2 regions of the Yoonia vestfoldensis genome follow, and region 2 is predicted to be linked to the other one. Evidence: riboswitches for the same ligand, from Rfam matches in the RefSeq annotation. Region 2 holds a riboswitch; the other holds the start of a gene.
What was found. A riboswitch is a leader RNA that binds a small molecule or an ion and turns the genes downstream of it on or off. The one in region 2 is predicted to bind cobalamin.
Positions count from the first base shown of each region.

Region 1: it holds a riboswitch for cobalamin, as region 2 does, so the genes downstream of both, bluB (5,6-dimethylbenzimidazole synthase) here and LOKVESSMR4R_RS01595 (HupE/UreJ family protein) in region 2, are expected to answer to the same signal.

Region 1 is NZ_CP021431.1:68,980-77,321, reverse strand. Features, by position in the region: gene queC (7-cyano-7-deazaguanine synthase QueC) at 265-963, shown strand; gene queD (6-carboxytetrahydropterin synthase QueD) at 963-1,319, shown strand; gene queE (7-carboxy-7-deazaguanine synthase QueE) at 1,316-2,035, shown strand; gene queF (preQ(1) synthase) at 2,051-2,518, shown strand; gene bluB (5,6-dimethylbenzimidazole synthase) at 2,526-3,206, opposite strand; cobalamin riboswitch at 3,256-3,434, opposite strand; gene thiD (bifunctional hydroxymethylpyrimidine kinase/phosphomethylpyrimidine kinase) at 3,508-4,236, opposite strand; gene LOKVESSMR4R_RS00340 (ThiF family adenylyltransferase) at 4,233-5,222, opposite strand; gene LOKVESSMR4R_RS00335 (thiamine phosphate synthase) at 5,198-5,791, opposite strand; gene LOKVESSMR4R_RS00330 (thiazole synthase) at 5,791-6,558, opposite strand; gene thiS (sulfur carrier protein ThiS) at 6,560-6,757, opposite strand; gene LOKVESSMR4R_RS00320 (FAD-dependent oxidoreductase) at 6,726-7,694, opposite strand; gene thiC (phosphomethylpyrimidine synthase ThiC) at 7,691-8,342, opposite strand, start outside.
Region 2 is NZ_CP021431.1:306,520-322,370, reverse strand. Features, by position in the region: gene LOKVESSMR4R_RS01605 (lytic murein transglycosylase) at 1-588, shown strand, start outside; gene smc (chromosome segregation protein SMC) at 634-4,089, opposite strand; cobalamin riboswitch at 4,326-4,515, shown strand; gene LOKVESSMR4R_RS01595 (HupE/UreJ family protein) at 4,636-5,277, shown strand; gene cobW (cobalamin biosynthesis protein CobW) at 5,353-6,423, shown strand; gene LOKVESSMR4R_RS01585 (GNAT family N-acetyltransferase) at 6,420-6,869, shown strand; gene LOKVESSMR4R_RS20690 (hypothetical protein) at 6,872-7,003, opposite strand; gene cobN (cobaltochelatase subunit CobN) at 7,081-10,791, shown strand; gene cobO (cob(I)yrinic acid a,c-diamide adenosyltransferase) at 10,813-11,421, shown strand; gene LOKVESSMR4R_RS01565 (YrbL family protein) at 11,500-12,162, shown strand; gene LOKVESSMR4R_RS01560 (ASCH domain-containing protein) at 12,227-12,655, shown strand; gene LOKVESSMR4R_RS01555 (phenylalanyl-tRNA synthetase subunit beta) at 12,657-12,839, shown strand; gene pheT (phenylalanine--tRNA ligase subunit beta) at 12,926-15,322, shown strand; gene LOKVESSMR4R_RS01545 (class I SAM-dependent methyltransferase) at 15,418-15,851, shown strand, end outside.

The DNA.
Region 1 (8,342 bases), 240 kb from region 2:
GTTCGCCTTCCCGGGCCGGTTATGTATCAAGGCGGGGTATGTGGCGGCATTGAATCCATAGTTCCGGACGCTTTACTGCAATCAATTTGAAGCGAAGCGCGGTAAGCAGACTCCGCGAGTTGCGGAGACGCGCTCCACAGCCGACGCAAGAGCGTGTGGCTGCCAATCGTCTTCACATTCCAGAATGTGGTTGATAAAGATGCGGTGTCTGGAAAGCCCAGACACCGGTCGCAGCCTACCCGGTTTAGAAAACAAGGATATGACATGAAAACGATTGTAATCTGCTCAGGCGGTCTCGATTCTGTTTCGCTTGCCCATAAAGTGGCCGACGAAAACGACCTCATTGGCCTCGTCTCGTTTGACTACGGCCAGCGGCACAAGAAAGAAGTCGAATTTGCAGCGCGCTGTGCGGACCGGCTGGGCGTGCCGCATGATCTGATCGACATGCGCCATATTGGCCAACATCTTAGCGGGTCGGCGTTGACGGATGATGTTGATGTGCCGGACGGGCATTATGCGGAGGACAGCATGAAGATTACGGTTGTTCCCAACCGCAATGCGATCATGCTGGCCATTGCCTTCGGGATTGGTGCGGCTAAGGGGGCGGACGCAGTGGCGGCGGCGGTGCATGGGGGCGATCATTTCATTTATCCAGATTGCCGCCCCGAGTTCATCGACGCCTTCGAAGCCATGCAGAAACACGCGCTGGATGGGTACGCCGCGATCCGGCTTTACACGCCATTCGTGCACATCCCGAAATCCGCCATCGTGATCGAAGGCGCGGCCCACGGCACACCCTTTGGCGACACATGGTCCTGCTACAAAGGCGGTGAAAAACATTGTGGGCGGTGCGGCACCTGCGTTGAGCGCCAAGAGGCATTTGCCTTGGCAGAGGTTATTGACCCGACCGAATACGACGACCCTGACTTCTGGAAGACCACTGTCGAAAAGGGGCAATTGTAATGTTCAGAATTACTAAAGAATTCCATTTTTCGGCTTCCCATCAGCTGTGCCATCTACATCAGGATCATCCCTGTGCGCGGCTGCACGGGCACAATTACATCGTCGTGGTTGAATTGGCGTGTGACACCCTCGACGAGGACGGGTTCGTGTTGGATTACAACGCGCTTGCCCCGCTAAAACGCTACATCGACGACGAGATGGACCACCGCCATCTGAACGAGGTGTTTGGCCACGACAAGGTGACATCGGAATGGATGGCGCAGATGTTGTATGACTGGTGCAAGGCGCGCTGGGACCAGACCAGCGCCGTTAAGGTCAGCGAGACGCCCAAGACCTGGGCGGAATACCGGCCATGACCGCATTACGCATCGCCGAAATTTTCGGCCCCACCATTCAGGGCGAAGGCGCGTTGATCGGCGCGCCGACGGTCTTTGTTCGGGCCGGTGGCTGTGATTATCGGTGCAGCTGGTGTGACAGCCTGCACGCCGTTGACAGCGAATACCGCCACGACTGGGCCAAAATGACAACCGACGACATTTGGGCCAAGGTTTGGGATCTGTCGGGCGGCACACCTTTGACCGTGTCCCTCTCGGGCGGCAACCCTGCAATCCAGAACTTTGGTCCGTTGATGAGTATGGGCCACGCGCAGGGGTACAAGTTTGCACTGGAAACGCAGGGGTCGGTTGCGCAGGACTGGTTTGAGAACCTCGATCTTCTGGTGCTCAGCCCCAAACCGCCCTCATCGGGTGAAACCGTGGACTGGGACAAGTTTGACGATTGCCTCGCGCAGGCCAAAACCGCGCGGACAGTCCTGAAGATCGTTATATTCGACGAGGTCGATTATAATTGGGCCCGCGACGTGGCCGGCCGCTACGCCGCCCTGCCTCTTTATCTTCAGCCGGGCAATCATACCCCACCGCCGCCAGATGCGCAGGACGCCGTCATCGACATAGATGGTATCATCGACCGCATGCAGTGGCTGGTCGACAAAACACTGGGTGACCGCTGGTTCACCCCCCATATTCTGCCGCAGCTTCATACCCTGATCTGGGGCAACAAGCGCGGCGTGTGAGACAAGGAACTGATTATGTCAAACGAAGATATCTACAAAAACCTCACCATGTTGGGCGGCCAAACCACGCTGCCGAAAACCCCGGAAGAGGCTGTGCTGGAACGGGTCCCGAACCCGCAGGCGGGGACCGATTACGCCGTGCGCTTTACCGCGCCAGAGTTCACCTCGCTTTGCCCCATGACCGGCCAGCCGGATTTTGCCCATATCGTGCTGGATTATGTACCAGGCGACTGGTTGGTGGAAAGCAAATCACTGAAGCTGTTTTTGGGCTCGTTCCGAAACCACGGCGCGTTTCATGAAGACTGCACCGTGACGATCGGCAAGCGCCTGATTGAGTCATTAGCGCCGAAATGGCTGCGCGTGGGCGGCTATTGGTATCCGCGCGGCGGCATCCCGATTGATGTCTTTTTCCAGACCGGCGCGCAACCCAGCGGCGTCTGGATTCCTGATCAAGGTGTCCCGACCTATCGCGGGCGTGGGTAAGACGGCCTTACGGGTCGCCTTGCCATTTCCCATCAAAGATCAGCTCTTCAAGCGGCGTGCGCCGGTTCCAGCCTTTGACCTCAAGTTCGGGGCGTTCATAAAGCTGCTCGACATAGCCGAGACACAGGTAACCGACGATCTCGATCCGGTCAGGGATATCGAGAAGCGCCCTAACGTCAGCGTCATGAAAAATGCTGACCCAGCCCATTCCGATCCCTTCGGCCCGTGCAGCAAGCCAAAGGTTCTGGATCGCGCAGACCGTGCTGTATAGGTCCATGTTCGGATTGTGCGTGCGGCCCAGCACCACCTCGCCGCCGCGCGAGCGGTCGCAGGTCACACAGATGTTTACCGGTGCCTTGCGGATGCCTTCCAGCTTTAGGGATCGGTACGTGGACTGGCGTTCACCGCTAAACATGCCAGCGGCTTCCTCGTTCGCCGTATTAAACGCCCGCCACATGCGTTCGCGATCTTGCGGCGCACGGAGGACGATGAAATTCCACGGCTGCATAAACCCGACCGAGGGCGCATGGTGCGCCGCATCAAGCAACTTGTGCAGAACTTCGTCCGGAATCGGATCTGGCAAAAACTGATCGCGCACATCGCGGCGGGTATAAATGGCTTTGTAAACGGCGTCGCGTTCGGCTTTAGAAAAGGGCGCGGCCTGCGCCAGCGCGGACGTATTTGGCATTGTTTTATCCCCAACAATACTTGTAATCGCCCGCCCCACCGTCCGCGTGGAACAGGCTATGCTGTCTGGCCGGTCTTCTGACTTAGGGTCTTCTGATCTGAGCGCCTTCCCGGATTGCTCCAGTGGCATAAACAAAGATCATCACCTTCACAGCGTTGGGCACGTGCCGGACTTTCACCAGCTTCCCGATTCTCCCCAATTCGGGGCACCAGACACGACCAAAGGCACATGGATCAGCACCAGACACAAGGCTGAAATTATGCGTCGCAAGGCGTGGGCCTTGTGAATTGGGCCTCTGCGGTCAGGGCAACTGGCCAGCCGAAATCCACATTTTCGTATAGTCAAACGCATCCCGGCACGCATCAACAAGCTGTCGATGTGCCCCTAAACGGCACGCTATGGCGGTCGCAAGGGTACATCCGGTGCCGCGGCGCGTCATTGGCTGCCGCTTGCCCGTAAATAGGTGATGTCCGCCGGCATCAAACAGGTGATCCGTGCACTCATGGTCCTGTGAATGTCCCCCTTTCATCAACACTGCGTTGACACCGCGAGCGCGCAACGCCCGTGCCTGGTCCGCAATGTCGTCATCGTCAGTGGCCGGACGACGGTTAAGCAACGCCGCTGCCTCATTCAGGTTTGGCGTCAAAAGCGTTGCAATTTTTGTAAGCGGGCTAACCCCCCCCCCAGCATAAAGAGCCGCGCCAGAACTTGCGTGCAACACCGGGTCCAAAACAATCGGGATCCGATAGTTCATCAACACACTTGCGACGGCACGCGCACATTCACGGGTCCCCACCATTCCGATCTTAACTGCATCCGGTGGATCACCGACAAAAGCAGTTTTCAGTTGCGCAACAACGATCTCCGGCGGGACCAGATGAACAACCTGAACGGCCTGATCTGTTTGCGCGGTAACCGCTGTCACAATCGGCAGAGGCACGCAGTCAAAATCAAATGTCACGGCCCCATCCCGCATCAATCCTGCGCCGCCGCTGCTGTCCGTTCCACCAATCAAAAGCACGCGCGTCATTCGCAGCACCTTATTGCAAGCAAGGCTGTATTTGTGATCCCGTTTTCATTGAGGATTGATGCCGCGCGCCACGCCCGTACCCCCGTTGCACAACACAAAACCACGCGGCGTCCGGCCCGCGGCACAAAATCAGGGATCGTTTCAACGCTCCATCTTTCGGCCTGCGACGTGATGGTATCCCGCGCCTCTTCTTCGGTACGCAATTCGATTACGTGGTCATCGCCGCAAATGTCCGCACGCCCCACGAACGAAGGCCGATGTTGCGGTTCCGGCGTACCGGCAAAACAAAAGCCCCCAAAATGCCACGTAGACGCGTCAAACGTCACGATCCGCCCAAGCGGGCTGGGCGCGTGGCCCAGTATGATTTGAAGCACCATTTGCGCCTGCACCGTGCCGATCATGCCCACGACCGGCCCCATCACACCAGCCGTGGCGCATGTGCCCGCGCGCGCTGGCAAATCAGGGAAAATGGCGCGAACTGACGGCGCAGGCCCGCAAAACCCGCCCGCATAACCGGATTGGCCAAGGACACTGGCGGAAATCAGGGGCACACCGGCAATTTTGCAGGCATCCGACAGCGTATAAGTCACGGCAAAACTGTCAGCCGCATCAACGACCACGTCTGCATCGTTCACCAGTGCCGCCGCATTACCGGGGTAAAGTGACGTCATATGTGTCTGTAATGACGATGCGGGATTGGCATCCAACAGGTGATCACGGGCGGCCAACACCTTGGGCCGTCCCACATCCGACATCGTATAAAGCGGTTGGCGGTGCAAATTGCTTTCTTCGACGATATCAGGATCCAGCACCGTAATCTGCCCGACCCCTGCCCCGACAAGATATTGCAACACGGGGCAGCCCAGCCCGCCTGCCCCCACCACCAGAACACGGGCGCGGCTTAGCTTTGATTGCCCCTCAGTCCCGATTTCAGGCAGGATTATTTGACGCGCATACCGGTTCATGACGCACACGCCGTCAGCCATGTTCTGGTCCGCGCTTCGGGATCATCTGCCATCTGGATGTCCGTCACCACTGCCGCGCTGTCAGCCCCTGCTGCAAACACGCCCGGCAATCGATCCGGCGTAAGCCCGCCAATGGCGACCACGGGCGTTTGACCAGCGATTTTTTTCCACTGCGCCACCCGTTCTAGCCCCTGTGGCCCCCATTTCATTTTCTTTAACAGCGTCGGATAGACCGGCCCAAGTGCGACATAAGCCGGATCGTGCGACAGCGCGCGATCCAATTCCGCCTCATCGTGGGTCGACAGCCCAACGCGAACCCCGGCTGTTCGCAAGGCCACGAAATCCGCGGTTTGCATATCCTCTTGCCCCAAATGCACAAAACGACAGCGCAAATCGATGGCGGCGCGCCAATGATCATTCACAACCAGTTGCGCACCGTGCACGGCACAAAAATCGCGGGCCCGCGTTATCTGGCGGCGGATTTCGGTGTCAGGTTGATCCTTGATCCGCAACTGCACAAGCTTCACCCCGAGAGGCACCAACAATTCCAGGCGGGCAACATGACTGACAATTAGATAAAACCGTTCCATCATGCCAATTTCGCCAGCCCCATGATGGGCGTTGATGGCACGGCCATGTCGCGTGGCTCCATCAGGTCGGCGGCAAAGCCCGCGCGCCCGGCTTCAATCGCCAAGGCCATGGCATGCGCCATTTTTGCCGGTTCACCCGCCTTGGCCACGGCCGTGTTCAACAAAACCGCATCCATGCCAAGTTCCATCGCATGGGCGGCGTCCGATGGCCGCCCGATCCCTGCATCCACGATTAACGGAATGTCCGGAAAATGGGCGCGCATGCTGCGCAGTGCATCCGGCGTGCGCAAACCTTGGCCCGACCCAATCGGCGCCCCCCACGGCATCAAAACCTCACAGCCAGCCTCAATCAGCTTTTCACCCACCACAAGATCGTCCGTCGTGTAGGGGAAAACTTTGAACCCGTCGCCGCAAAGCACGCGCGCGGCCTCGACCAGCGCGAAAACGTCCGGCTGCAACGTGTCTGCATGACCGATCACCTCCAGCTTGATCCAGTCCGTTCCAAAAACCTCACGCGCCATATGCGCGGTCGTCACGGCCTCTTGTACGCAATAACATCCGGCGGTGTTGGGCAGGATGTGCATATTTAGGGCGCGCAAACCGGCCCAAAACCCTGCCCCCGACCCATCAACAGTTTCCCGTCGCAGCGAAACGGTGATGATTTCCGTACCACTGGCGGTGATTGCATCCCGAAGGATCGAGGGCGACGGGTATTGCGCGGTGCCCAGCAAAAGCCGGGAGGTGATTTCAATGCCATAAAGCTGCATTTCAGCCTCCCTGCATCGGAGCGAGGACTTCGAGGCGGTCACCTTCGTTTATCTGCGTCATTTCGCGGGCGTCGCGTGGGATAAACATGCCATTCAGCGCGGTGGCGATGGCAGGGTTTGAATACCCAAGTTCATCAAGTGCGGACGCAAACGTCAAAGCCGAAACGTCATGCTGTTGTGCGTTGAGTATAATTTTCATTACGAACCTCCGGTATAAGAATATCAGCCACGTTCAGCGCCATCGCAGGGGCAAGCAGAAAGCCGTGGCGGTAAAGGCCATTCAGATAAAGCCTGTCGTTTAGCTGCACGATCCGCGGCAAATTATCGGGAAAAGCCGGGCGTAGACCCGCGCCAATTTCGATCACCGCAGCCTCGGCCAAACAGGGATGCAGGGCGTACGCCGCTGACAATAATTCCGTCAGCGATCGCACCGTTGGCGGGCGCGTGGATGAACTTTCGATCATCGTCGCGCCGATCATATAAACCCCGTCTCCGCGCGGCACAAGGTAGAGGGGGATGCGCGGATGTAACAGCCGGATGGTGCGCGAAATGTGCAGATCAGGGCAGTGCAGGATCGCCATTTCGCCGCGCACGGGGCGTAGATCGGGCAGATCGGCCGCGATGCCGGTGCAATCGAGATCAACCTTTGCGGGTGCATGTGTGTCGAACGAAAACGCGACCCCCAATGCCCGCGCGACACGGTATAAATCGCGCAGCGCTTGGCGCGGATCAAGATGCGCCTCACGCTGAAAATAAAGCCCCGACGAAAAGCGGCCCGCCAGCGCAGGTTCCAGTTCCGCGATGTCACCCGCAGGGATTGTGCGGTGACCAGTGGTGCGTCTGGCAAATCGCGTCAGTTCGCCCCGGTCGCGCGGCGGGGCAAGCACAAGTGTTCCGCGCCGCGTGACCGGCGTGATTTGTGCCCACCAATCCGCCGCCATTGCCCCAAGTTTTACAACCTGCTGATCCGCCGTTTCACCCTCGCACCAAGGCGCAAGCATGCCACCCGCAAACCGCGCAACGCTGTGCGACCCCGGTTTATCGCCGACGTCAAACACCCGCACCTCTGCCCCGCGCCGTGCCAGTTCAAGAGCAGAGGCCAATCCGGCAAGACCGGCCCCCGCGATGGTGATCATGCGTCAGTCTCATCATCTACCGGCACATAAAGGTCACCACCGTTGCGAAATTTTGCGGCCATCGCCTCCATTCCGTCTTTCTGGGCCTCGGCGCGAATGTCATGGCTGATCCGCATCGAGCAGAATTTCGGCCCGCACATGGAACAAAAATGCGCCACCTTGTGCGCCTCTTTCGGGAGGGTTTGATCATGAAAATCACGCGCAGTTTCCGGATCCAGCGACAGGTTGAACTGATCCTCCCACCGAAATTCAAACCGGGCACGAGACAAGGCATCATCGCGGCGTTGTGCACCGGGCATCCCTTTGGCCAAATCGGCGGCGTGGGCGGCAATTTTATAAGTGATCACGCCGATTTTCACGTCGTCACGATCCGGCAGGCCAAGATGTTCTTTTGGTGTCACGTAACACAGCATCGCACAGCCGAACCAACCGATCATCGCAGCCCCGATGCCGGATGTGATGTGATCATACCCCGGCGCGATATCGGTCGTTAGTGGCCCAAGTGTGTAAAACGGCGCCTCGTGGCAACACTCAAGCTGCTTGTCCATGTTTTCTTTAATCTTGTGCATGGCGACATGGCCTGGCCCTTCGATCATCACCTGACAATCCTTGGCCCAAGCGATTTTCGTCAACACGCCCAGTGTTTCC
Region 2 (15,851 bases):
GATGGCGACGGGGACGGCGTGGTCGACCTGAAAAACTCCGCCCCTGACGCGCTGATGACCGGCGCGAATGTGCTGTCCTCGCTCGGCTGGCGGCCAAATGAACCATGGATGCAGGAAATCGTGGTGCCCGCCAATCTGGACTGGTCACAGACCGGCCTGACGAAAAAACGCCCGGTCAGCGACTGGGCCGCCATGGGCGTGACCGCACGCCAAGGCGGGCTTGGCCCCGCCAACCTGCCTGCGGCGATCCTGCTGCCGATGGGGCGCAACGGACCGGCCTTCATGACCTATCCCAATTTCGACGTCTATTTCGACTGGAACCGCAGCTTTGTCTATGTGACGACCGCCGCCTATTTCGCCACCCGGCTCAGCGGCGCGCCGGTCTATGACGCAGGCAATCCGTCGCCCGCGCTGACGGGTGACCAGATGCGGCTGTTGCAGCAACGGCTGACAGCACGGGGCCATGATGTGGGCGGCATCGACGGGATTCTCGGGGCCATGACGCGCAACGCCGTGCAGGCAGAACAGGTCCGCCTCGGCCTTCCGGCAGATGCCTGGCCGACGCTTGATCTATTGAACCGCCTCTAACCCATCTTCCGAGCCTAAATATCCCCGCCGGAGGCATAAAAGTCCTTAGGCCACCATCGCCGCCGCCCGCTTGAGGTCGACCGACACCAGCTGCGACACGCCCTGTTCGCCCATGGTCACGCCAAACAGCCGGTCCATCCGGCTCATGGTGACGGCATGATGGGTGATGATCAGGAACCGCGTATCGGTGCGGCGGCACATCTCGTCCAGCAGATCGCAGAACCGGGTGACATTGGCATCATCCAGCGGCGCATCCACCTCGTCGAGCACACAGATCGGCGCGGGATTCGCCAGAAACACCGCAAAGATCAGCGCCAGCGCCGTCAGCGTCTGTTCACCCCCCGACAGCAACGACAAGGTGCTCAGCTTCTTGCCGGGCGGCTGGCACATGATTTCCAACCCCGCCTCCAGCGGATCATCGGATTCGACCAGCACCAGTTTGGCCTCGCCCCCGCCAAAGAGATGGGTGAACAGCAGCCCGAAACTGTCATTGACCTGTTCAAAAGCCGTCAACAAGCGTTCGCGGCCTTCCTTGTTCAGACTGGCAATCCCGGTGCGCAGCGCGGCGATAGCAGCCAGCAAATCGGCCTTTTCGCCCACCAGCGCGTCATGTTCGACCTGCACATCCTTGGCGTCTTCTTCGGCGCGCAGGTTGACCGCCCCCAATGCATCGCGCTGGCGCTTCAGCGCATTGACCTCGGCCTCGACCGTGGCGACGGGGGGCATATCTTCTACCGGCACGCCCAAAGCCGCGAATAATTGCGCAGGCGTGACCTCTTGCGCTTCCATGATCCGCTCGGCGGCATAGGCGATGGTTTCACGCGCGGCATCAGCGCGGGCCTCGGCACGGGCGCGGGCCTCGCGCGCCTCTGACGCCAGACGTTCGGCATCACGCTCGGCATGGCCTGCATCGCGCAGCACGGTCTCGGCCGCGGCCAGCTTGTCGGCCGCGGCACGGCGGCGGATCTCTGCCGTGTCGATCGCATCGGCCAGTTCGGCGCGTTTGGCGGCGATCTCCTCTGGTGCGGCAGAGGCTGCGGCCAGTTCCGCCTCGGATGCGGCCTTGCGCTCGGCCAGCTCGGCGCTGCGCTTGGTTGCGGTTTCCAGCCGGTGTTTCCAGCCGCTGATTTCCTTGGTGATCTCTTGCGCGCGGCGCAGGCGGGCGTCGCCCTCGCGGCGCAATTCCTCGGATGCGGACCGGCGCGACATCATCGTGATACGCGCGGCTTCGACCGTCATCTTGACATCCTCGACCGATGCGCGCGCGGCTGCCAGATCGCCCAATGCGGCGGCGGCCTGTTCGGCCTCGGCCAAGGATTTGCGCGCGCCCATCGCCTCTTCCTCGATCCGGCGCAGGGCCAGACCCAGACTTTCCAGCCGCCCCTGCGACAGGTTGCGATCCGCCTCGGCACGGCTGGCGGCACGATTGGCATCGGCCACGGCACGATCAGCATCGCGGCGGGCAGCACGGGCAGCCTGGTCGGCAGCAGTCGCATCCTGCAAAGCATGGGTCAGCGCGTCATGCGCCGCCACCGCCTGCTGCGCCTTGGCGGCCGCGGCATCCAGATCGCGCTGCAATTCGGCCAGCCGGTTAAGCTGCTGCAACCGCAGCGCCGCCGCCGAAGGCGCATCTTCGGCCCCCGACCGGAACCCGTCCCAGCGCCACAGATCACCCGCCAGCGAGACAAGCCGCTGACCGGGCTGCAAATCCGCCTGCAAACGCGCACCATCGGCAGCATCGACCAGACCGATCTGCGCTATGCGGCGGGCCAGCACCTGCGGCACGGTGACGACATCCGCCAAAGACGACACACCCGCAGGCAAGGGCTGCGCCTGCGCATAATCGGGCAGGCTGGCCCAGCCGGTCGGCGCATCCCCCGCCACCGCAGGGGCGCGCAGATCATCGGCCAGCGCCGCACCCAGCGCCTTTTCATAGCCTTTTTGCACCGACAGAAGATCCAGCACCTGCCCGCCCTCGGCACGGTCGCGATCCACCAGACGCGCCAATGCGGTCACCTCGGCGCGCAGGGCATTCGCCTCGCCTTCGGCCTCGGAGCGGGCGGCGCGGGCCTCGCTTTCCTGCGTCTGGGTCACGGCACGGGCGGCTTCGGCAGCGGCCAACGCCTCTTCGGCGGCATCGGCGGCGGCAAGGGCTGCGGCTTCGGCCAGACCAGCGGCGGCAAAATCCGCCTCGGCCTTGGCCAAGGCGGTCGCGGCCTCTTGTGATGCAGCCTTGGATTTGGCGGCCTCGGCCTCGTTCTTGGCCATGGTCGCGCGATGGTCGTCGATCAGGCGCTGCGTCGATTGGTGGCGCGCAGCCAGACGGGCGACATCTTCGGCCAATTGCGCCGAGGCCGCCTCGGCCTCTTGCAAGACACCCGCCGCCGCGCGCGCAGCGCCTTGTGCGGCCTCCAGCCGGGCCTCGTGGCCTTCACCTGCCTTGGCGATCTCGCGGGCTTCCCATTCCAGCCGGGCGATGGTTTCACCGGCATCCTTGTTCAGCCCGGCCTCGCGGTCGATATCGCGGGTCAGCTGGTCGATGCGCGCACGCAGGGTGGCAATCATGTCGCGGGCGCGGTCTTCTTGATCCTGCAAAGCATCGCGCTGGACCTGCAGGCGCTGCAAGACGGCCGCTGCAATCGCCTCTTCCTCGCGCAGGGCGGGCAAAGCATCCTCGGCCCCCTGACGCGCCTTGGTCGCATCGCGCGCGGCACGTTCGGCCTGCGCGGCGGCGGTCGTGCGGTCTTGCAACAGGGTCGTGGCCTCCAGCAAGGCATCATCGGCCTCTTTCCAGCGGCGAAACAGCAACATGCCTTCGGCGCGGCGCAGGCTTTCACCGATCTCGCGATAGCGCGCCGCCTGCCGCGCCTGACGCGCCAATTGTGCCAGCTGTGCGGCCAATTGGTCGATCACGTCATCGACACGGGTCAGGTTGGTTTCCGCGCCTTTCAGCTTCAGCTCGGCCTCGTGGCGGCGCTGATACAGGCCGGAAATCCCGGCCGCTTCCTCTAGAATACGGCGGCGCGACTTTGGCTTGGCGTTGATCAGCTCCGAAATCATGCCCTGCCGGACCAAGGCGGGCGAATGCGCACCCGTCGAGGCATCGGCAAACAGCATCTGCACATCGCGCGCGCGCACATCCTTGGCACCGACCTTATAGGCGGATCCGGCATCGCGGGTGATGCGGCGGATGATCTCCAGCTGGTCAGCATCGTTGAAGGCAGCGGGCGCCAGCCGTTCGGCATTGTCGATGATCAGCGAAACTTCGGCAAAATTGCGCGCAGGGCGGGTCGCGGCACCAGCAAAGATCACATCCTCCATGCCGCCACCCCGCATGGCCGAGGCGCGATGTTCGCCCATCACCCAGCGCAGGGCTTCCAGCAGGTTGGACTTGCCACAGCCATTCGGGCCGACCACCCCGGTCAGACCATCGGCGATGATCAGATCCGTGGGATCGACAAAGCTTTTGAAGCCATTCAATCGCAGTTTGCTGAAACGCACTATCCGCTGCCCTTGATTCTCCGCTGCCAGAAAGCCTGACGCCTGACACGGGTGCGAGTCAACGAAACCTGTCTAGATCAGGTCATTTGCAGCCTTTTATCCACAAGATATTGTGAAATTCCCCTCTTTGGAGCCAAAATATCCCCGCCGGAGGCAGCGCCGGAGGCGCTATTGGCCCTGTCAACGTCGGTTTACGGCCTTGACCGCGGGCCGCCGATGCAGGCACAACGGACAGGCATGGTTCCCCGCACGGCGCGCAGCGTCAGGGGATCAAATGGGAATGTGGACGCACCGATCCTGTCAGGGAGATGCCAAGCCACAGCCGCCCCCGCGACTGTATGCGGAGAGTGCCTTGTTGAAACGCCACTGGGTCCGCCCGGGAAGGCAACAAGGCGCATCGACCCGCAAGCCAGGAGACCAGCCATGCACCGGGGCGACCGCCTCGGCCAACAACAACGGACGGGGTGTTCCGTGGGGGTTCTGCATTGGCCGGAGGGTCGTGCTTCCCATGAAATCCCCCCTTTAGTCGATCCAAAGGGGACGAAAATGAAAAAACTTCTGACCATCGCAGGCCTCAGCCTTGCGGCATCGCCAGCCCTTGCGCATCACCCGCTGGGTGGCTTGCCAATGGAAACCTTCACCCATGGGCTGCTGTCGGGCGTCGGCCATCCGGTGCTGGGCTTTGACCATTTGTTCTTTGTCGCGGCGATGGGCATCGCTGCAACCTTTACCGCCAACCGTCTGCTGACGCCTGCCGCCTATATCGGCGCGATGCTGGCGGGCTGTGGCCTGATGTATGCGGGGATCGCCCTGCCGCTCGCTGAAACCGTGATCGTGCTGTCGCTTCTGGTCATCGGCGGGATCGTCCTGTCGGGCAAAACCCTGTCGACGACAAATGCGCTGCTGGTCTTCGCGACATTCGGCCTGTTCCACGGCTCTGCCTTCGGCGGGTCGATTGCCGGACAAGAAGGCGGCGTCGGCGGCGCTGTGCTGGTCGGCTATCTGATCGGGCTGGGCGCGATCCAATATCTGATCGCCATCGGCGCAGGCTGGGCCACGCGCAAACTGGGCGCGGTCGACGCCAGCGCGATGACCGCCCGTCTGGGTGGCGCGATGGTCGCAGGCGTCGGCCTGTTCCTTGCGCTGGAAATCATCGAAGGGCCGATCGTCTCTGCGATCACCGGCTAAAGCCGCGTTCCGCGATTTATCGGGCGGCCCGCAAGGGCCGTCCCTTTTTCTGTTCCCCGCCGCCAAGGATACCCCATGCCCGCCAAAATCCCCGCCACCATCGTCACCGGCTTTCTCGGCTCTGGCAAAACCACGCTGATCCGGCACATGCTGCAAAACGCCCAAGGCAAGCGCATCGCGCTGATCATCAACGAATTCGGTGATCTGGGCGTGGATGGCGACATCCTCAAAGGCTGCGGCGACGAGGTCTGCGCCAAGGATGATATCGTGGAATTGTCCAACGGCTGCATCTGCTGCACCGTCGCCGATGATTTCATCCCCACGATGGAGGCGCTTTTGGCGCGCAATCCCGCCCCCGATCATATCGTGATCGAAACCTCGGGGCTTGCCCTGCCGCAACCCTTGGTGCGCGCCTTCAACTGGCCCGGCATTTCCACCCGCGTCACCGTGGACGGCGTTGTCACCGTCGTCGATGGCCGCGCCGTGCAGGACGGCCAATTCGCCCATAACATCGCCGCCGTCGATGCCCAGCGCGCCGCCGATGACAACCTCGACCATGAAACGCCTTTGTCGGAACTCTTCGAGGACCAGATCGCCTGCGCCGATATGATCGTGGTGAACAAGACCGACCTGCTGACGGCAGACGAGGCCGACAGCCTTGCCGCGCAATTGCGCACCGACAGCCGCGACGGTGTGCAGGTAGTGAAAACCAGCATGGGTGCGCTGCCTGTCGATGTGCTGCTGGGCCAAGGGATCGGGGCAGAGGCTGATCTGGAATCCCGCCACGAAATCCACCACCACCATCACCACCATGATGATGACGCGGATGACCACGACGACGATCACCACCATGACCACGGCCATGACGAGTTTGAATCCTTTATCGTCACCCGTGACGAGGTAGCCGATGCCGCAGCCTTTGCCGCCCAGGTCAGCGCCGCGATCAAGGCCAATAACATCCTGCGCCTGAAAGGTTTCGTCGCAATCACGGGCAAACCGATGCGAATGACACTGCAGGCCGTCGGCCCCCGCGTGGAAACCTATTTCGACCAGCCCTTCGGCGATGCCCCCCGGCAAACCCGGCTTGTCGTGATCGGCGAGGCCGGGCTGAACCAATCCGCCATCACCGCCGCCCTGCAAGCATGATCATCGTCAGCATCACAGATCCGCATGATGCGCAGGCCACAGCCCTGCTACAGCAAAGCCATGCGCTGATGCAGGCGCTGTTCCCGCCAGAGGATAATTTCTACCTGTCCATCGACGATCTGGTGGCCAGCGACATCCATTTCTACACCGGCCGTATTGGTGACACGATTCTGGGCACCGGCGCGCTGCGGGTCTGCGACGGCTATGGCGAGATCAAGTCGATGTTCGTGGATGAGACTGCGCGCGGCAAAGGTATCGCTGATGCAATCCTGCGCCAGATCGAGGATCAGGCGCGCAGCCTATCATTGCCGCTACTGAAACTGGAAACCGGCAACATCCTGCATGCAGCACACAGGCTTTACGCAAGGCATGGGTTCACGCCTTGCGGACCGTTCGGCGACTATCCAGAGATCGCCAGTTCGGTTTTCATGGAAAAGCGGCTGTGATCTCAGCCCTTCTTTTCCTCGGCGGCCTTTTTCATCCGCGCCAGCAATTCGGCCTTGTCGGGACGCGCGCCAAAGGGCTTTTTCTTCGATCCCGGCGCGTTGTGTTCCTCGTGCTTGGGGCCTTTTTTCGCCATCTTCGGTGCTCCTGCAGCGTTGTAATCCATGGGTCTATCCTCGTGTTTGACCGCCTCTTAGCACAGGGCAAAAGCTGATGCACCTGCTCGCCGCCACCCCCGGTGCGATTTCGGACGGGACCGAACCGGTCGATCTGGGCCAGACGCCTGCCGATGTAGTCATCATCTCTGCTGCCGATACCGAACTGGCCGCCCTGGCCGAAGCACGGGCCGAAATGACCAACCCGCCTACCTTGCGGCTGGCCAATATGCTGCATCTGGCACATCCGATGTCGGTCGATCTGCATCTTGACGATTGCGCCACCAAATCGCGTCTGGTGATCGCCCGCGTGCTGGGTGGTGCAGCCTACTGGAAATACGGCCTGACCCAATATGCCGCGCGACTGCATGATGCGGGCGTGCCGGTGGCGTTCCTGCCTGGCGACGATAAACCCGACCCCGAATTGCGCGGGTTGTCCACCGTCAGCGGCACGGATTACGACGCGCTCTGGTCCTATCTGGTCGAAGGCGGGCCGCAGAACAGTATCAATGCGCTGGCCTATGCAAAGGCGATGCTGGACAGCACCGAAAAACCCGCCGCCGCTGCCCCCTTGCTGCGCGCCGGCGTCTACTGGCCGGGGGCGGGCATCGCCGATCTGACGAATGCACAGGCGGCATGGACCGCTGACGCGCCCGTCGTGCCGATCATCTTCTACCGCGCCTTGGTGCAGGGCGGCGGGCTGAACCCGATCAACCGCCTGACCCGCAGCCTGTCGCGCGCCGGCCTGAACCCGCTGCCCATTTTCGTGGCCAGCCTGAAAGACCCCGTTAGCACCGCAACGCTGGACCATCTGTTCACCATTGCCCCGCCCGATGTGATCCTGAACTGCACCGCATTTGCGGTGGGCAGCCCACATGACGGCGACGACAGCCCGCAAAACCCGCTGTTGGCCAACAATGCGCCGATCTTTCAGGTGATCCTGTCGGGTGCCTCCGAGGCGTCATGGGCCGAGGGCCTGCACGGCCTGACCGCGCGCGACATCGCCATGAACGTGGCCCTGCCAGAAGTTGACGGGCGCATCCTGTCGCGCGCGATCAGCTTCAAGGGCGAGGCGTTTTTCGACGACGCCACCGAATGCCCCATCGCCACCTATCAGGCGCGCGGCGACCGCGTCGATTTCGTCACGCAGCTAACCGGCAACTGGGCACGCCTGCGGCAAACCCCCACCAAGGATAAAAAAGTCGCCCTGATCCTCGCCAATTACCCCAACAAGGACGGACGTCTGGCCAATGGCGTCGGCCTCGACACGCCTGCGGCCACGATCCACACGCTGCACCTGCTGGCGCAGGCGGGCTACCAGACCACCCCACCCGCCGACAGCGCCGCGCTGATGGCGCAGATCATGGCAGGCCCCACCAACTGGCTGACCGACCGCGCCGACAAAGCGGGCGGCGAGCTGCTCGCCCTCGACACATACCGCCAGCATTTCGACGCCCTGCCGTGGGATATCAAGGAACAGATCACCACCCGCTGGGGTCAACCCGAAGACGACCCTTTCTTCCGAGCCGAAATATCCCCGCCGGAGGCCGCAAGCCGCGCCAGCGGCGCAGGTTTCGCGCTCTCCATCCACGCTTTCGGCAATGTGATCGTAGGGCTGCAGCCCGCGCGCGGCTATAATATCGACCCGGCCGATACCTATCATTCCCCCGATCTGGTCCCGCCGCATAATTACCTCGCCTTCTATTTCTGGCTGCGGCACCATTGGGGCGCCGATGCGATCGTCCACATGGGCAAGCATGGCAATCTGGAATGGCTGCCCGGCAAATCCGTCGCCCTGTCGGAAACCTGCTGGCCCGAGGCGGTCTTTGGCCCCACCCCGCATGTCTATCCTTTCATCGTCAATGATCCGGGCGAAGGGACACAGGCCAAACGGCGCACGTCCGCCGTCATCATCGACCACCTGACCCCGCCACTGACCCGCGCCGAAAGCTATGGGCCGATGCGCGATCTGGAAGCCTTGGTTGATGAATATTACGAGGCCGCAGGCGTCGATCCGCGCCGCATGACCCATCTGCGGCGCGAGATCCTGTCGCTGTCGGATGCGACGGGGCTGTCGCGGGATGTGGGTTTCACCGGCGACAAGGATGGCGATCTTGGCAAGCTCGACGCCTACCTTTGCGATTTGAAAGAGGCGCAGATCAGGGACGGGCTGCATATCTTTGGCCAATCGCCCTCAGGCCAGCAGGAACTGGACCTGGCCATCGCCCTCGCCCGGGTGCCGCGTGGCGATGGCAAGGGGCAGAATGCATCCTTGCTGCGGGCCTTGGCTGCGGATCTTGGCCTGAGCATCGACCCGCTGGATTGTGATATGGCAGCCCCGGCGGCGGAAAAGCCCGAGGCATTGGCCGATGACACGACATGGCGCAGCAATGGCGATACCGTCGAACGGCTGGAAAACCTGTCGCAGCGGCTTGTGCGGGACGGCGGGCGGGGCGTCCCGGGGTTTACCCCTGGCGCGGCGCAGGCCGTTCTCCGAACCATCCACGACGATATCCTGCCCAGGGTCCGCGCTTGCGGCCCTGCCGAAGGATCGGCCCTGCTGACCGCCCTTGCCGGCCATTTTGTCCCCCCCGGCCCGTCGGGTGCGCCCACACGCGGGCGGCTTGATGTGCTGCCCACGGGGCGCAATTTCTTCAGTGTCGACAGCCGGGCCGTGCCCACACCGACGGCCTGGGCCTTGGGATGGAAATCGGCAAACCTGCTGATCGAAAAGCACCTTCAGGACCATGGTGACTGGCCGCGCGCCATGCTGGTCACCGCTTGGGGCACCGCCAATATGCGCACCGGCGGCGATGATATCGCGCAAGCCTTGGCGCTGATGGGCGTCAAGCCGACATGGGACAGCGCCAACCGGCGTGTGACGGGGTTCGAGGTGCTGCCGCAATCCGTGCTGGGCCGCCCGCGCGTCGATGTGACCCTGCGTATCTCGGGGTTTTTCCGTGACGCTTTTCCGCAGCTGATCGCGCTGGTCGACAGTGCCGCGCGCGCGGTGCAGGACCTCGACGAGCCCGCCGATCTGAACCCTGCCGCCGCGCGCAGCAAAGCGGGCGAGGACCCCACCCGCGTCTTCGGGTCCAAACCCGGCGCTTATGGCGCGGGGCTGCAAGCGCTGATCGACGAAAGGATCTGGTCGGATAAAACCGATTTCGCCGCCGCCTATCTGACCTGGGGCAGCTATGCTTACGGTGCCAAGGCCAGCGGCGACCGGCGCGAGGCCGCCTTCAAGGCGCGCCTGTCCCAGGTCGACGCCATCGTGCAAAATCAGGACAACCGCGAACACGACATTCTGGACAGCGACGATTACTACCAATTCGAAGGCGGGGCCGCCGCCGCCGTCAGCACATTGCAAGGGCGCGACCGGCCGATCTATCACAATGACCATTCCCGCCCCGAACGCCCTGTCATCCGCACGCTGGATGATGAAATCGGCCGCGTTGTGCGGTCGCGCGTGGTCAATCCCAAATGGATCGAAGGGGTAAAACGCCACGGCTATAAAGGTGCTTTCGAGATCGCGGCGACGGTCGATTACCTTTTCGCTTTCGCCGCCACTACCGGGGCCGTGCGCAACCACCATTTCGACCTGGTCGAGGCCGCCTTTCTGGCCGATGACGCCACCCGCACCTTCATCGCCGATGCCAATGCCCCCGCATTGCGCGAGATAGCCGAACGCCTGCAAGAGGCGATTGACCGCAACCTGTGGCAGCCCGCCTCGAATTCTGCGCGCGCGCGCATCGCGGGCCTGCTATGATCTGCGCAAAGGAGACAGCCAATGACCGATGACCCCGACCGCCACGCGATGAAAATGGCCAAGAAAAAGGCCGCCCGCGACAAGATCATGGCGACCAAGACCGACCAGAAAGGTCTGGTCATCGTCCATACCGGCAAGGGCAAGGGCAAATCCTCGGCGGCCTTCGGGATGATCTTTCGCTGTATTGCGCATGATATGAAATGCGCCGTCGTCCAGTTCATCAAAGGGGGCATGTCCACCGGGGAACGCGATCTGATTCTGGCAAAATTCAGCGATATCTGCGCGTTTCACACGATGGGCGAAGGCTTTACCTGGGAAACGCAGGATAAATCGCGCGATATCGAAATGGCGCAGGCTGCCTGGGCCAAGGCCAAAGAGCTGATCCTGGACGAGACCAATACCATGGTTCTGCTGGATGAAATCAACATCGCGATCCGCTATGATTATGTCGCCATCGGCGATGTCGTGGCCTTTCTGCGCGACCACAAACCGCCGATGACCCATGTCGTGCTGACGGGGCGCAACGCGCATGAGGATCTGATCGCATTGGCCGATCTGGTGACCGAGATGGAACTGGTCAAACATCCGTTCCGATCGGGCATCAAGGCGCAGATCGGTGTGGAATTCTAGCGTCACAAATCGGGCATAAAATCGTTACATCGCTTGCACTGAACCGACCGGTTCAGATATAGACAGGCGATGGGTGCAATGGTTCTTCGATCCTCGGATCTTGTCGCAAAGGGCGTGCAGCGCGCGGTCTATCTGCATCCGCTTGATCCGACCAAATTGATCAAGGTGCTGCGGCCCGCCACCACGATGCCGCGGCGCAATAATTTCAACGGGATCATGGACCGGCTGCTGCCCAGCACCCGGCTGCGCCAGATCCGCAAGGAATATGCCGAATATCTGCGCGTCATGCTGACCCATCCAGAGCCGGATTTTCACGCGCCCATCGCCCATATGTTCGGCTTTACCCCCACGAATGAAGGTCTGGGCTGCATCACCGAACGGGTCATGCAGCCCGATGGCCGGCTTGGCGAAACGCTGGGGGCCAAGGCGCAGGCAGGCAGTCTGACACCCGCGCAACTGGCGCTGTTGAACGACACGATCGCCCGTATCTATGCCAATGACATCCGCGCCAGCGACATGAACCCCGCAAATTTCGTCTTTGGCCATCGTGACAATGGCACCGGTCCCGGCCCCGAAGAATGCGTCCTGGTGGACGGGTTCGGCGATATCCACGCAATCCCCGTGCGGTCGATGGCGCGCTGGTCCAACCGGATCGGGCTGGACGACAGCTGCAAGCGGCTGGCCCGCAATACCGGGCTGCGCTGGGACCCAAAGGCGCGGCAATTCGCGCTGCCCAGCTAGGTGGCTTGGCTGTCCAGGCGTTACAGCGTAGAACAGACCATCGCGACAGCCCCGAAAGACACCCATGACCGATGATACCGAAGACCTGCAAGACATCTATCCCGGCGCGGGCACGTTCCGTTTCGGCGATACGCCCGAATTATGCCAATATCTGATCGGCCTTGTCCGACAGCGCAAGAAAACCGCGACCTGCGGGGCGGCCTCGGAATTCGCCGATGATCCCGATTCCATGCCGGTCGTCGGGCGCTGCGACATTGCCGCCAATTGGGATGGCACGCCCGCGCTGGTGATCCGCACGACCAAAGTGCAACATATCCGGTTCTGCGACGTGACCGAAGAGATGGCGCTGGCCGAGGGCGAGAATGACAGCCTTTTGGGCTGGCGCAAGGATCACAAGGCCTATTTCAAACGTAACGGCGGTTTCGATCCCGAGATGATGCTGGTGTTCGAGCATTTCACGCTGGTCGAGGATCTGGCCGGGCGCGCGCTCTGACATGCGCCTGTGGATCGCCTGCCTGCTGATCCTGATCATCGGCGCGCATATCGCGATGTGGACATCGGATATGCCGCGCGATCTGGCCTTGCGACTGACGATCATCAATGCGGCGGGCTGGGCGGTGATCCTGCTGCCCGCCTGGGCGGTCAGCAAATGGGCGGCGGCGCATCGGCGACGGTAAGGTGGGTCATGACCCACCCTACGGGCCTTTCGCATTGCGGCGAGATCGGCTAGATCGCTTGCAAATGACTTTTCTTGGATGAACAGATGAAATTCACGCTGTCCTGGCTGAAACACCACCTTGAAACCGATGCCTCGGTCGATTTGATCGCCGAAACCCTGACCGATCTCGGGCTAGAGGTCGAAGGCGTGGAAAACCCCGCCGAACGTCTGGCCGATTTCACCATCGGCTATGTGGAAAGCGCGGAAAAGCATCCCGATGCCGACAAGCTGCGTGTCTGCCAAGTGCAGACCAAGGACGGTCTGACCCAGATCATCTGTGGTGCGCCCAATGCGCGCGCGGGCATCACCGTCGTTATCGCCAGCCCCGGCACCTATGTCCCCGGCATCGACACCACCATCGGCGTGGGGAAGATCCGGGGCATCGAAAGCCATGGCATGATGTGTTCCGAACGCGAGATGGAGTTGTCCGAGGAACATGACGGGATCATCGAATTGCCTTCGGGCAGCGTCGGCCAGCGGTTCACCGATTGGCTGTCCGCCAACCAGCCCGACCGCGTCGACCCGGTGATCGAGATCGCGATCACCCCCAACCGCCCCGATGCGCTGGGCGTGCGCGGCATTGCGCGCGATCTGGCGGCGCGGGGGCTGGGGACGCTGAAGCCGCTGGGCGTCAATCCGGTGCCTGCCAGCTTTAGCGCCGATATGACCGTATCCATTGATGACGATACGCGCGACGGATGCCCCGTTTTCTGTGGCCGCCTGATCCGCGGCGTCAAGAACGGGCCCAGCCCGGAATGGCTGCAAACGCAGCTGCGCGCCATCGGCCTGCGGCCCATCAGTTTCCTTGTCGATGTGACCAATTGGTTCACCTATGACCTGAACCGCCCGCTGCATGTTTTTGATGCCGACAAGGTGCAGGGCAACCTGCGCGTCCACCGCGCCAAGGGCGGCGAGACGATCCTGGCGCTCGACGACAAGACCTATACTTTGCAGGCCGGTCAGATCGCCATTTCCGACGATCAGGGCGTGGAAAGCATCGCGGGCATCATGGGTGGCGATGCCACGGGTTGCACCGATGAGACGGTCAATGTCTTTGTCGAAAGCGCCTATTGGGACCCGGTCCAGATCGCCTATACCGGCCGCGCGCTCAAGATCAATTCCGACGCCCGCTACCGGTTTGAACGTGGCATTGATCCTGCCTTCACCCCCGAAGGGCTGGAACATGCCGTGCGGATGATCGTCGATCACGCGGGCGGCGAGGCGTCAGAGCTGATCATCGCAGGCGCGGTGCCCGACACATCCCGCGCCTACCGTCTGGATGCGGAGCGTGTCATCAGCCTTGTCGGCATGGATATTCCCGAAAGCACCCAGCGCCAGACATTGACCGCACTTGGCTTTCGTCTCGAAGGCGACATGGCCCATGTCCCGTCATGGCGCCCCGATGTGCTGGGCGATGCCGATCTGGTCGAAGAGGTCGCGCGCATCGCATCCTTGACCAAGCTGGAAGGCAAGCCTTTGCCGCGCATGGATGCCGGCGTCCCCAAACCGATCCTGACCACCGGCCAGCAGCGTCAGCAGGCCGCGCGCCGGACCATGGCGGCGCTGGGGTATAATGAATGCGTCACCTATAGTTTCGTCGATGCGCAGGCGGCGGCGCTGTTTGGTGGCGGCGATGATGCAACCATGCTGGAAAACCCGATTTCCAGCGAATTGTCGCATATGCGCCCCAACCTGCTGCCCGGCCTTTTGCGCGCCGCTGCCCGCAATCAGGCGCGCGGTTTCATGGATATCGCCCTGTTCGAGGTCGGTGCCGGTTTCCACGGCGGCGAGCCGGGAGACCAGCACAACCTGATCACCGGCGTGTTGATCGGCAAGACCGCCAGCAAAGAGGTCCATGGCACATCGCGCGCCGTCGATCTTTACGACGCCAAGGCCGATTCGGAATCCGTGCTGGCCGCCATCGGCGCGCCCGCCAAGGTGCAAATCCTGCGCGGCGCGGCAGATTGGTGGCACCCCGGACGGCACGGCATGATTTGCCTTGGCCCGAAAAAGGTGCTGGCAGTCTTTGGCGAATTGCATCCCAAGGTGCTGCGCGAGATGGATATCAAAGGCCCCGCCGTCGGCTTTACGATCTGGCCCGACGAGGTGCCTGTGCCGAAAACCAAGACCGCGACGCGCCCTGCCTTGATCGCCGCCGATCTGCAAGCGGTCGAACGCGATTTCGCCTTCGTCGTCGATGCCGAGATAGAGGCCCTGACGCTGGTCAATGCCGCGCTTGGTGCTGATAAGGCGCTGATCAGCGATGTGCGGGTCTTTGACCAATTCATCGGCGGCAATCTGGGTGAGGGCAAGAAATCCATCGCTGTCACCGTGCGCCTGCAACCCACGACCGCAACGCTGAAGGAAGCCGAGATCGAGGCTGTCAGCGCGAGGATCGTGGACAAGGTCACCAAGGCGACCGGCGGCAACCTACGCGGCTAAGTGGTCTGCCAGCACATCGAACACCAGCCTGATCCGCGGGCTGGTGTGTAAAGGTCGCCATGGCTGACCAACCAGACAGGAAGTAGGAGCCACCGATGATCGACACCGCCACATTCTGGAACCGCGCCGCTGATAAATATGAGGCGTCGAAGATCGGCAATCCTGCCGCCTATGAATACACGCTTGGCCGCACCCGCAGTTATCTGCGACCGACGGACAATGTGCTGGAAATCGCCTGCGGCACCGGATCGACCGCCGTTTTGCTGGCGCCTGATGTGGCAAGCTATCTTGGGACCGACATCTCGCCCGAGATGATCCGCATCGCGCGGGGCAAACTACCCGTTGCGGGCGCTGATCTGAGCTTCGATGTGACGGGCGATCTGCCGGAAACGGGCCAGTTCGACGCGATACTTGCGCATTCGTTTTTCCACCTCGTTCCCGATATGGAACGGCGCATGGCGCGGATTTACGACCTGCTTACGCCGGGCGGCTTTTTCATTTCCAAGACCGCGACGCTGAAAGGGCGCGG